2 regions of the Paenibacillus sp. Y301 genome follow, and region 1 is predicted to be linked to the other one. Evidence: riboswitches for the same ligand, from Rfam matches in the RefSeq annotation. Region 1 holds a riboswitch; the other holds the start of a gene.

Region 1 (4,439 bases):
ACATCTACTTCGCATTCATGTCTTCGATCCATTTCCAATCATCTCCTTTACTTGGGCAGCAGTTATGCTTTGTAAAAGCTTCAGACCCCGATTCAATCTAGACTTCACTGTACCTTCAGGAACGTTAATTACGGCAGAAATCTCCGGTACCGTCAATTCGTTCACATAACGTAGCGTAAATACCATCCGTACCTTATTAGGGAGCATGCTGTATAACTTATAGAACTCCACTTTGGTTTCTCGTTGATCATAACTCTCTTCTACTGGATTGGATAAGAAGGGACGTGAGCGTAAATACGCACTCAATTCTTTAGCCCAGCCATTCTTGCGTCTTCTGAGTACACTACTACACTCATTAGAGGCGATCCTCAACAGCCACGGTTTGATCTCTCTTACTTGCGATCTGTCCGTTAGTATCGCTTTGACAAATACCTCCTGACACATGTCCTCAGCATCTGAACGGTTATGCATCATGTAATAACAGAGACTGTATACCTGTTCCTTGTATGTCTCGAATAGTTCGCGGTCGTTCATTTCCGAAATACACATCCCTCATAATCTTCTCGACTATATGACGTTTAACAACCAATAATCGTTCATTATACATTACAACTCGTTATAGGCTGTCTATGAGCAACTTCTTGTCCTCATTTTTGTGCAGCCAATATATTAGTAGATATGCAAAAAGGAGGTGCCCCTAGCTAGGTCAATAGCCAATGGGACAACCTCCTGTAAATGAATCTATTTATTTAAATGATACGGGACCGTTGTAATCACAATATCCTTCTGATTAACCAAAAAAGTACGAATCAGCAAACTTGATTGATTGTGTAATATATTTTGCCACCAATGCTTGGTAATAAACTGCGGAATCACAATTGTAATATGATCGGTTGCCGCTGTTTTCCATTCAACTGTTTCTATAAACCGAAGAAGGGGTTTAATCACACTTCTATACCGTGAACGCAGAACAATTAACCGTACACCTGGATTCCATTCGGCCCATTTCTGTTCCATCTTGTGAATCTCTTCTTCATCGAAGCCAATATATACTGCAACGACATTGTCCGATAAAGAACGCGCATAACTGATAGAATTAAGTACGACACGCGTAACGCCAGAGACGGGAACCAAAAATGTGCTACCTTTGATAACCGGTTTATCCACATCAAGCCGAATACGTAGTTGATCTGCTATATTCATATAATGCCGATGGATTCGTTTGAAGAGAAGCATAACTAACGGTAGGAATATGAACACCATCCATATATGCGAGAATTTGGTGAAAATAAAAATAAGCGTGATCGATAACGTTGTAATCATACCCACCGTATTTACAATAAAGCGATGTATCCATCCAGAGGGCTTCTTTTTAAGCCAATGAATCATCATCCCCAGTTGAGAAAGTGTAAACGGAATAAATACGCCAACCGCATATAACGGAATCAAACTTCCTGTATCACCATGGAAAGCCGCTACAAGTACAGAAGCCATAACGCCAAGAATAATAATCCCATTTGAGAACCCCAGACGATCCCCACGAACCATAAACATATGAGGCATGAACTTATCCTTAGCTAACATAAATGAGAGTAGTGGAAACGCAGAATATGCCGTATTCGCAGCAAGGAAGAGAATAACTGCTGTAATCCCTTGTATTCCGTAATACAGAACACCACGACCAAATACGGATTGTGAAATCTGCGATACAACTGTCGCTTTAAGATCAGGGGTTATACCATACCAGTACGCCAACAGACTTATTCCGGTAAACATCGCTGCCAGAATAACGCCCATCATTACCAACGTCTTAGCTGCATTCTTCTCAGCGGGTTGTTTGAAATTCGGAATGGCATTGGATACCGCTTCGACCCCGGTTAGTGCCGAACACCCTGAACTGAAGGCTTTTAAAAGTATAAATAAACTTATATTAGATACCGCCGAACCTAGTTCCGGAATCGCAGCATGAACATTGCCTGTTGCATACTTAATCACACCAGAAATTATTAGAACAAATATCGAAATGACAAACAAGTATACGGGAAAAGCTATAAATGAAGCTGCCTCTGTAACACCTCGTAAATTTATAAGCGTTAGAATTAATATGACCGAAATAGCAATAACGACGCTATAATCATGAAGATATGGAAACGCTGATGTAAGGGCATCCGTTCCAGCCGATGCACTTACTGCTACGGTAAGAATATAGTCGACAAGTAATGATCCACCTGCCATGAGTCCCATAGGAACACCCAAGTTTTCTTTTGCGACAATATATGCTCCTCCACCCATAGGGTAAGCAAATATGGTCTGTCTGTAAGAAAAAATAAGAATAGCTAAAAGTCCTAGTACAGCTAATGAAATTGGAATGGAGTACCATGCAGCGGAGAAACCAGCCACCATTAGTACGATTAGAATCTGTTCCGTACCATAAGCAACGGATGACAAAGCATCTGATGACAGAACAGCTAGTGCTTTAAATTTACTTAATTTCTCATGATCAAGTTCATTTGATTTCATGGGACGTCCGATCAGGACACGTTTAACCTTGCTAACCATCTTAAAGACCCCTTCATAAGCAACTTGTAACATCTATGTTGTACGCTACTTTAGGGAAGGTTAGCTTTGCGGTTTTTGTACACACATAATACCCTTACAGAAGAATTCCGTAAAGTTAAAAGTATGATCAAACCCACCAAAGCTTACGAGGTTAGCTGTCGGATTCGGACTGTGGAATAGCCCTACATATCAAACTTATTTTAGTCTGATTACGATTCACCCCATTGGTATATTTCCAATGTTTTGGTTCCCCCGCTTTTCCTTTTCAGAAAATTCAGCGCTCGAACAAATCCTATTACGAGAGCTAATTATAATCCGCTCGAACCAAACTGTATATATGAAATCATATGAAAATTAATGAAATTTTTGTGAATTATTTCGAAATATTTCTTTTCTTATTTTTTTCAATAAAATCAAAAAAACCTGAGACAACTATCTCAGGTTTCTTGATCATTACATGGTTGGCTATTGAGCAATCTGGTCACGGATGAGCTGAAGGATCTTCTTCTCCAATCGAGATACCTGCACTTGGGAGATTCCCAGTCTACCAGCGACCTCAGACTGTGTCTGATCTCGATAATAACGTAGGTAGACGATGAGCTTCTCTCGTTCAGATAGTCCCTCTATTGCCTCATTAAGTGCCAGTTTATCAAACCATTTATCTTGAGATTCATCTGCAATCTGATCCATTAAGGTAATGGGATCTCCATCATTCTCGTAGACAGTCTCATGAATTGAAGTTGGAGGCTTGTTAGCTTCCTGTGCAAATACAACTTCTTCTGGTGTAACTCCAAGATCGTCTGCTACTTCTTTAATCGTCGGCAGTCGATTTAATACCTTTGAGAGCTCGTCCTTCTTTTTACGAACCTTATTCGCCATTTCTTTCAGAGAACGGCTCACTTTAATAGTTCCGTCATCACGTAAGAAACGTTGGATTTCTCCAATAATCATAGGAACGGCATAGGTAGAGAATTTAACGTCATAACTCAGATCAAATTTATCAACGGATTTCAAAAGTCCGATACACCCAATTTGAAATAAGTCCTCCGGCTCATATCCGCGGTTCATAAACCGCTGTACTACCGACCAGACGAGACGAATGTTACAGTTCACCAGTGTATCCCGGGCAACATTATCCCCCGATTGACTAAGTGCAATAAGGCGTTTGACTTCCGAATCTTCCAAGTAGGTTTGCGAAGCTTTCTTAACATCAGCATCCATACGTCCAACCCCTAATTATATAAAGCTTTCTTGGATTCAATCCTCTTCTTCATCCTAATCGACGTGCCAAATCCGGATTCACTAGAGACTTCAAATTCATCCATGAAATTCTCCATAATGGTAAATCCCATTCCTGATCTTTCTAACTCAGGCTTAGAAGTATATAGTGGTTGCTTAGCAAGATCTAGATCTTCTATGCCTTGTCCACGATCTTCCACCGTTATTGTCACTGTGTCCCCTTTGATCTCAGCTGTAATGGTCACGATTCCTGTAGTATCAGAATCATATCCATGAATGATACAGTTGGTTACTGCTTCCGATACGACTGTCTTCAAATCACTAAGCTCGTCCATTGTAGGATCAAGTTGTGATATAAATGCGGCGACGGTAACTCGAGCAAATGATTCATTCTCCGACTTGGCAGCAAACTGCAACGTCATGAAATTATGAGCTAGAGTCTGTTCTTCACTCATGACACAACCTCCAGACTTGAGAGCGCATGGCTCTCGCTTTCATAGATAGGCATAATCTTGAACATTCCCGACATCTCCAGCAAACGATACACGGGTGGAGTGACATCACATACAGCCATCTTGCCACCCTTGCTCTTAATCAACTTATACCTTCCAAGAATAACGCCTATACCTGAACTATCCATA
Region 2 (4,439 bases), on a different contig from region 1:
TATGGGTGTTCGATGATTGATTATTATTCGTATCCGTTGGGCTGGTGCCGTTAATATCTAATGGAATTGAAATATTAGGAGCATCCCCTTCATTTCCACCAATAGGTTGACCTTTAGAGTTGTAATAATACATAGGAACGTCACCTACAACCATTAGGTATGATATAGGTATTTCCGTCTCTACAGAATCATGTTCCATATCAAAAGGAATGACTACAGCAACGTCTACACTGACGTGGATGTATACCTCCACAAGAATCATATTGATTCCAGCATCCCGTTGCCTCGTTGATAATTCGATCTTAGCGGCTCCCTGAGGCTCTATTTTCACGGGAATTCCAGGACCAATTGAAGCCAGAAAAGGACTTCCTAACGCCATCCCAATAGGAATATGTTCCTTTAACTGATGTACGTCGTTTAATGTAGCTTGAACAACCTTAAACGTATTGGATGTAATCTTCATTTGTTCCGCATAATTCAACATGAACCCTGATACCTTGCCGGACGTATCCATTTTCCAATTCACGAGATCATCGAAATTCTGTTCTTGCGTAACCTGTGCTGTAATCGCCTCATTGATCGCTTCCGTCGCCAGCTGTTTCACTCTAATTTGAGCCAAATTCATAATAGGTGGTTTCAAATTACGATCTATGTACGCGAATCCCTGAAACATTATGATTAAAAAAACGAGAAACCCAACAAGCCACAATCTACGTCTGCTTCTGGGTTTCCCGCTTCGCTGGCTATGCCACCTTGCTCTTCTTTTCATGATCATCCCCCTAATGCCGACAATAAATCTCTATACAAGCATATGATTGGGATTACAAAAAAAGAAGAAGCTCTAATCTAAGATGGCCGGTATGTGTCTTCCACATCTGATAATTCTATTCTAATGTAATGCCACTTTTGCCGATTTCGAGCGTTCAGATTTTACTGGCATTTCAGGCAATTCGTTAACAGATATAATACGATCGGACTTCTTCTCTGGCTGCTTCCAATACTTCTCATTTCCCGGTAAATCATCGAACCACGAGGCATCACTTGGACAATCCAGAACCATAAACTTCCCATACACATCGTCTCTTGATTGGTGATATTTTAAATAAGCCTTACCGTGGTCAATAGCTAAGATCTCAATTTTTCCAGATGTATGACTCATAGATAGACGGACTCGTTTACCCAACCCTGATGTCTTCGCCTTAGCCTCTTCCACAAGTTGATACACCTGCTCCAACGGAAGTACAAAATCTCGGTTACCTGCAACCGGACGATTTATAAAGAAATAATAAGGTGTGACACCAGCCCACGACAATTGATCAAGAAGTTCTGCAAGTACATCGGCATTATCATTGATTCCACGTAAAATAGGCGTTTGGTTTACGACGATTGCTCCTGCTTGATGTAACGCCTCAAACCCCCGTTTGGCTTCAGGCGTTATTTCACGCGGATGATTAATATGGGCCATGACATAGATGCGTTTATCAGCACTTGAGTGCCTCTTGATAAGTTCTAATAACTTCTCGTCTTCGTAGATTCGCATCGGGTTAAATACGGGAATTTTAGATCCTAATCGAATAACTTTGACATGCTCAATATCACGCAATTGGTCAAGAATGATCTCTAGCTTCGAAGTAGCTAGGATTAAGCTATCTCCACCTGTTAGTAATACATTATTTATTTCTGGATGATTCGCAATATACTCAATTCCTGGGCTTACATCGGACATCGCTTCTTTTACGTCATTACGAAATAAGCGCTTTCTAAAACAATATCGACAATAAGCACCACATACCTCGGATACAATTAATAAGGCCGTCGTTCTATATTTATGCTGGCAACCGGGTACAACGTAGTTCGTGTCTTCATCCGATGCATCCCAGCGACCATACTCGGATAGTTCTCCTTCATTCGGAATAACTAATTTCTTGATCGGATCATTTGGATCAGCCCAATTCACTAGCTTTAAGTAATAATCATTAACGCGAAATACGAATTTCTCCGTTATCTGTTTAAGTTTCTGACGCTCATGTTCCGGGATTTCCATGATCTTATCAATATCGGTAATATATTTCGGCTGTGGCATATTACTCCTCCTTGAAGTTTAAAATATGGTTTGTTACATTTGTCCCCCCTTTTTCTTAAAATAAAAATGACCCGTCCCATCACAAAGCGAAGTAAACACTTCACCTTGGGAAGGGTATCGGGCCATAAAGACGCAAAAAGACCCGATAACGGGTCATTAGAACAGTTATAAACCATAAGTTGACCCATCTACTACTGACGAGGTTAGCTGTCGGGCTCGGGAAAGATGGTTCCCTACAAATGTCTCTTGATTCGCCCCAAAAAAATGGTTCCCCCGCTTTTCAGCTACTATGCTGAAAATTAAGCGTAACTTTATAGTACATAAGTCCATTCAATTAGTCAAATGTTGGATATTTTAAATTCCAAAAAAACAAAGAACATTCATCAAGGCATTAGATTAGTTTAATGAATGTTCTTCGTCAAATATTACTTTCCTTCAGCAACTGCCTTTGCAGCATGTTCTCCACTCAAGCGTCCACTAGTTAACGCATACTGAACCGCACTACCTGACATATAGACCTGGTTGTATAAATAGCGATTCGCTGCTTCTCCACCCGCATAAAGATTGTCGATGACTGAGCCATCTTCTTTTACAACACGATAATGTTCGTCGACTTTCACTCCACCAAATGTACCCATAGTTTTAGGATAGTATTTAAAAGCATAGAATGGCCCTTTATTAACAGATACAAGTGTCTTTACTTCTTTGTTGAATTCATCTTTACCTGAAGTTACTCCAGCATTGAAAGTATCCATTGTTTTCACAAGAGCTGCTCCAGATACTTGCATAGTAGAGGCTAATTCTTCCATTGTATTTCCGACAGCGATCTCAGCATTAGGAAGTTTACCTTCAATGGCACCAATTACTTTCGCATTGGCTTCACTTGAATCTATAACCATCCATACCTGTTCGTTAGGAAGCACTTTATTTGTTACAATAGCGTAATGACTATTTTCATCCATAAAACGTTCGCCTTTTTCGTTCACTAATACTTTAGTAGTATCCCATTCAATACCACGTAATTCTGGAACCAAACTTCCCATACCTAGACCAATCACCCACGGATCTTCGTATAACGCTGCGCCTAATTTTTCTGCCATGACTATCCCATCACCTGTACTACCCGCAGCAGCTGCACTGATCCCCATATCGTCAACAAATTGAGGTAAGAAACGCTTCATCATTTCCTCACTCTTAGCAAATCCTCCTGAAGCGATGATGACTTTTTTCGCATGAACGATCAGCTTTCCTTCAGCATTCTCCGCTGCAACACCAATTACGTTACCTTTATCATCCGTGATTAATTCCGTTGCTTTTGTCTCTAAAAGGATATCGACTCCTTTATCTTTAAGGGTCTTATCTAGATTTGCAATTAAGCTAGCACCACCAGCTTCAGGAAAATGAAGGCGAGCTACAGGATCAACACCATATCCTTCCACACGAGTATACTTATGATTCATATAATCAACCAACCAGTGTGTTGTATCTACTGCCTCATCCATAAAGGTTTCTACACGATCATAATCTGGATATATACTATCAGGATTACTTGTACTTTGACGCTCTTTCCACAACTGCATCCATGATTCTGGTGAATCCTCAATGCCTAGTTCCTTTTGGAAACGAGTACCTGTTGCAGAAATACCTCCGCCAGATAACGCTGTAGAACCACCTACCGTTGCCATTTTCTCTAGTACAATAACCTTGGCGCCGTTCTCAAACGCAGATCCAGCAGCTGTGAGACCTGTACCTCCTCCACCAATAACGACAACATCCGTTGTTAGTTCAGTTTCCTTTTGTGCCTTATCATCCGTTATGGCAGCAACCTTAAGGGTAGCTACATCTCCGCCCGCTTGCTTGACACAATCTTCAACCGCAGCAAGGATCGCCTTCGATGAATTAGAAGCGCCTGACACAACATCAACTGCCAATGTCTGTCCCTCAACAATTTGCTGAGGGATACGTTCGAATGGTGTATTGCTAAGACTATCCGTTTCGCTATGCTCTTTAATAGTTACAGATACGATCGCGTTATCATCAAATACAACCTCAACCGTGATATCACCATTGTTACCTTGTGCCTTTGATGTGTAAGTACCTGCTTTATAAGTTGCTGTTCCCGAAGTTGTATTCGAATTTGCGTTAGTATCTTTGGCAGAATTTGAACAAGCAACTACATTTAGTATTAATACTAATCCCAACAGCAAGAAATTTACCCTTTTCCAATTCCTTTTCATGGTTTTCCCCCTTGGCGTATAAAATCATTGTATACATAGATCTTATATGGTTGGGTCATCACGACGTCAAGCAGACTTTGTGAAATTTTGCACGTATAAAGGTGTGGAAAAATGAAAAG

Evidence for each region. Region 1 has a riboswitch for cyclic di-AMP ahead of AC1D69_RS02040 (APC family permease). Riboswitches for the same ligand answer to the same signal wherever they lie in the genome.
Region 2: another riboswitch for cyclic di-AMP. It lies ahead of AC1D69_RS03505 (KamA family radical SAM protein); the one in region 1 lies ahead of AC1D69_RS02040 (APC family permease).

Annotation. Positions count from the first base shown of each region.
Region 1 covers NZ_JCAIUL010000001.1:412,673-417,111, reverse strand. The annotation lists gene AC1D69_RS02050 (DUF4179 domain-containing protein) at 1-32, opposite strand, end outside; gene AC1D69_RS02045 (RNA polymerase sigma factor) at 16-534, opposite strand; gene AC1D69_RS02040 (APC family permease) at 742-2,559, opposite strand; cyclic di-AMP (ydaO/yuaA leader) riboswitch at 2,685-2,849, opposite strand; gene sigF (RNA polymerase sporulation sigma factor SigF) at 3,025-3,780, opposite strand; gene spoIIAB (anti-sigma F factor) at 3,792-4,253, opposite strand; gene spoIIAA (anti-sigma F factor antagonist) at 4,250-4,439, opposite strand, start outside.
Region 2 covers NZ_JCAIUL010000002.1:14,656-19,094, reverse strand. The annotation lists gene yunB (sporulation protein YunB) at 1-769, opposite strand, end outside; gene AC1D69_RS03505 (KamA family radical SAM protein) at 890-2,083, opposite strand; cyclic di-AMP (ydaO/yuaA leader) riboswitch at 2,261-2,399, opposite strand; gene AC1D69_RS03500 (FAD-dependent oxidoreductase) at 2,509-4,320, opposite strand.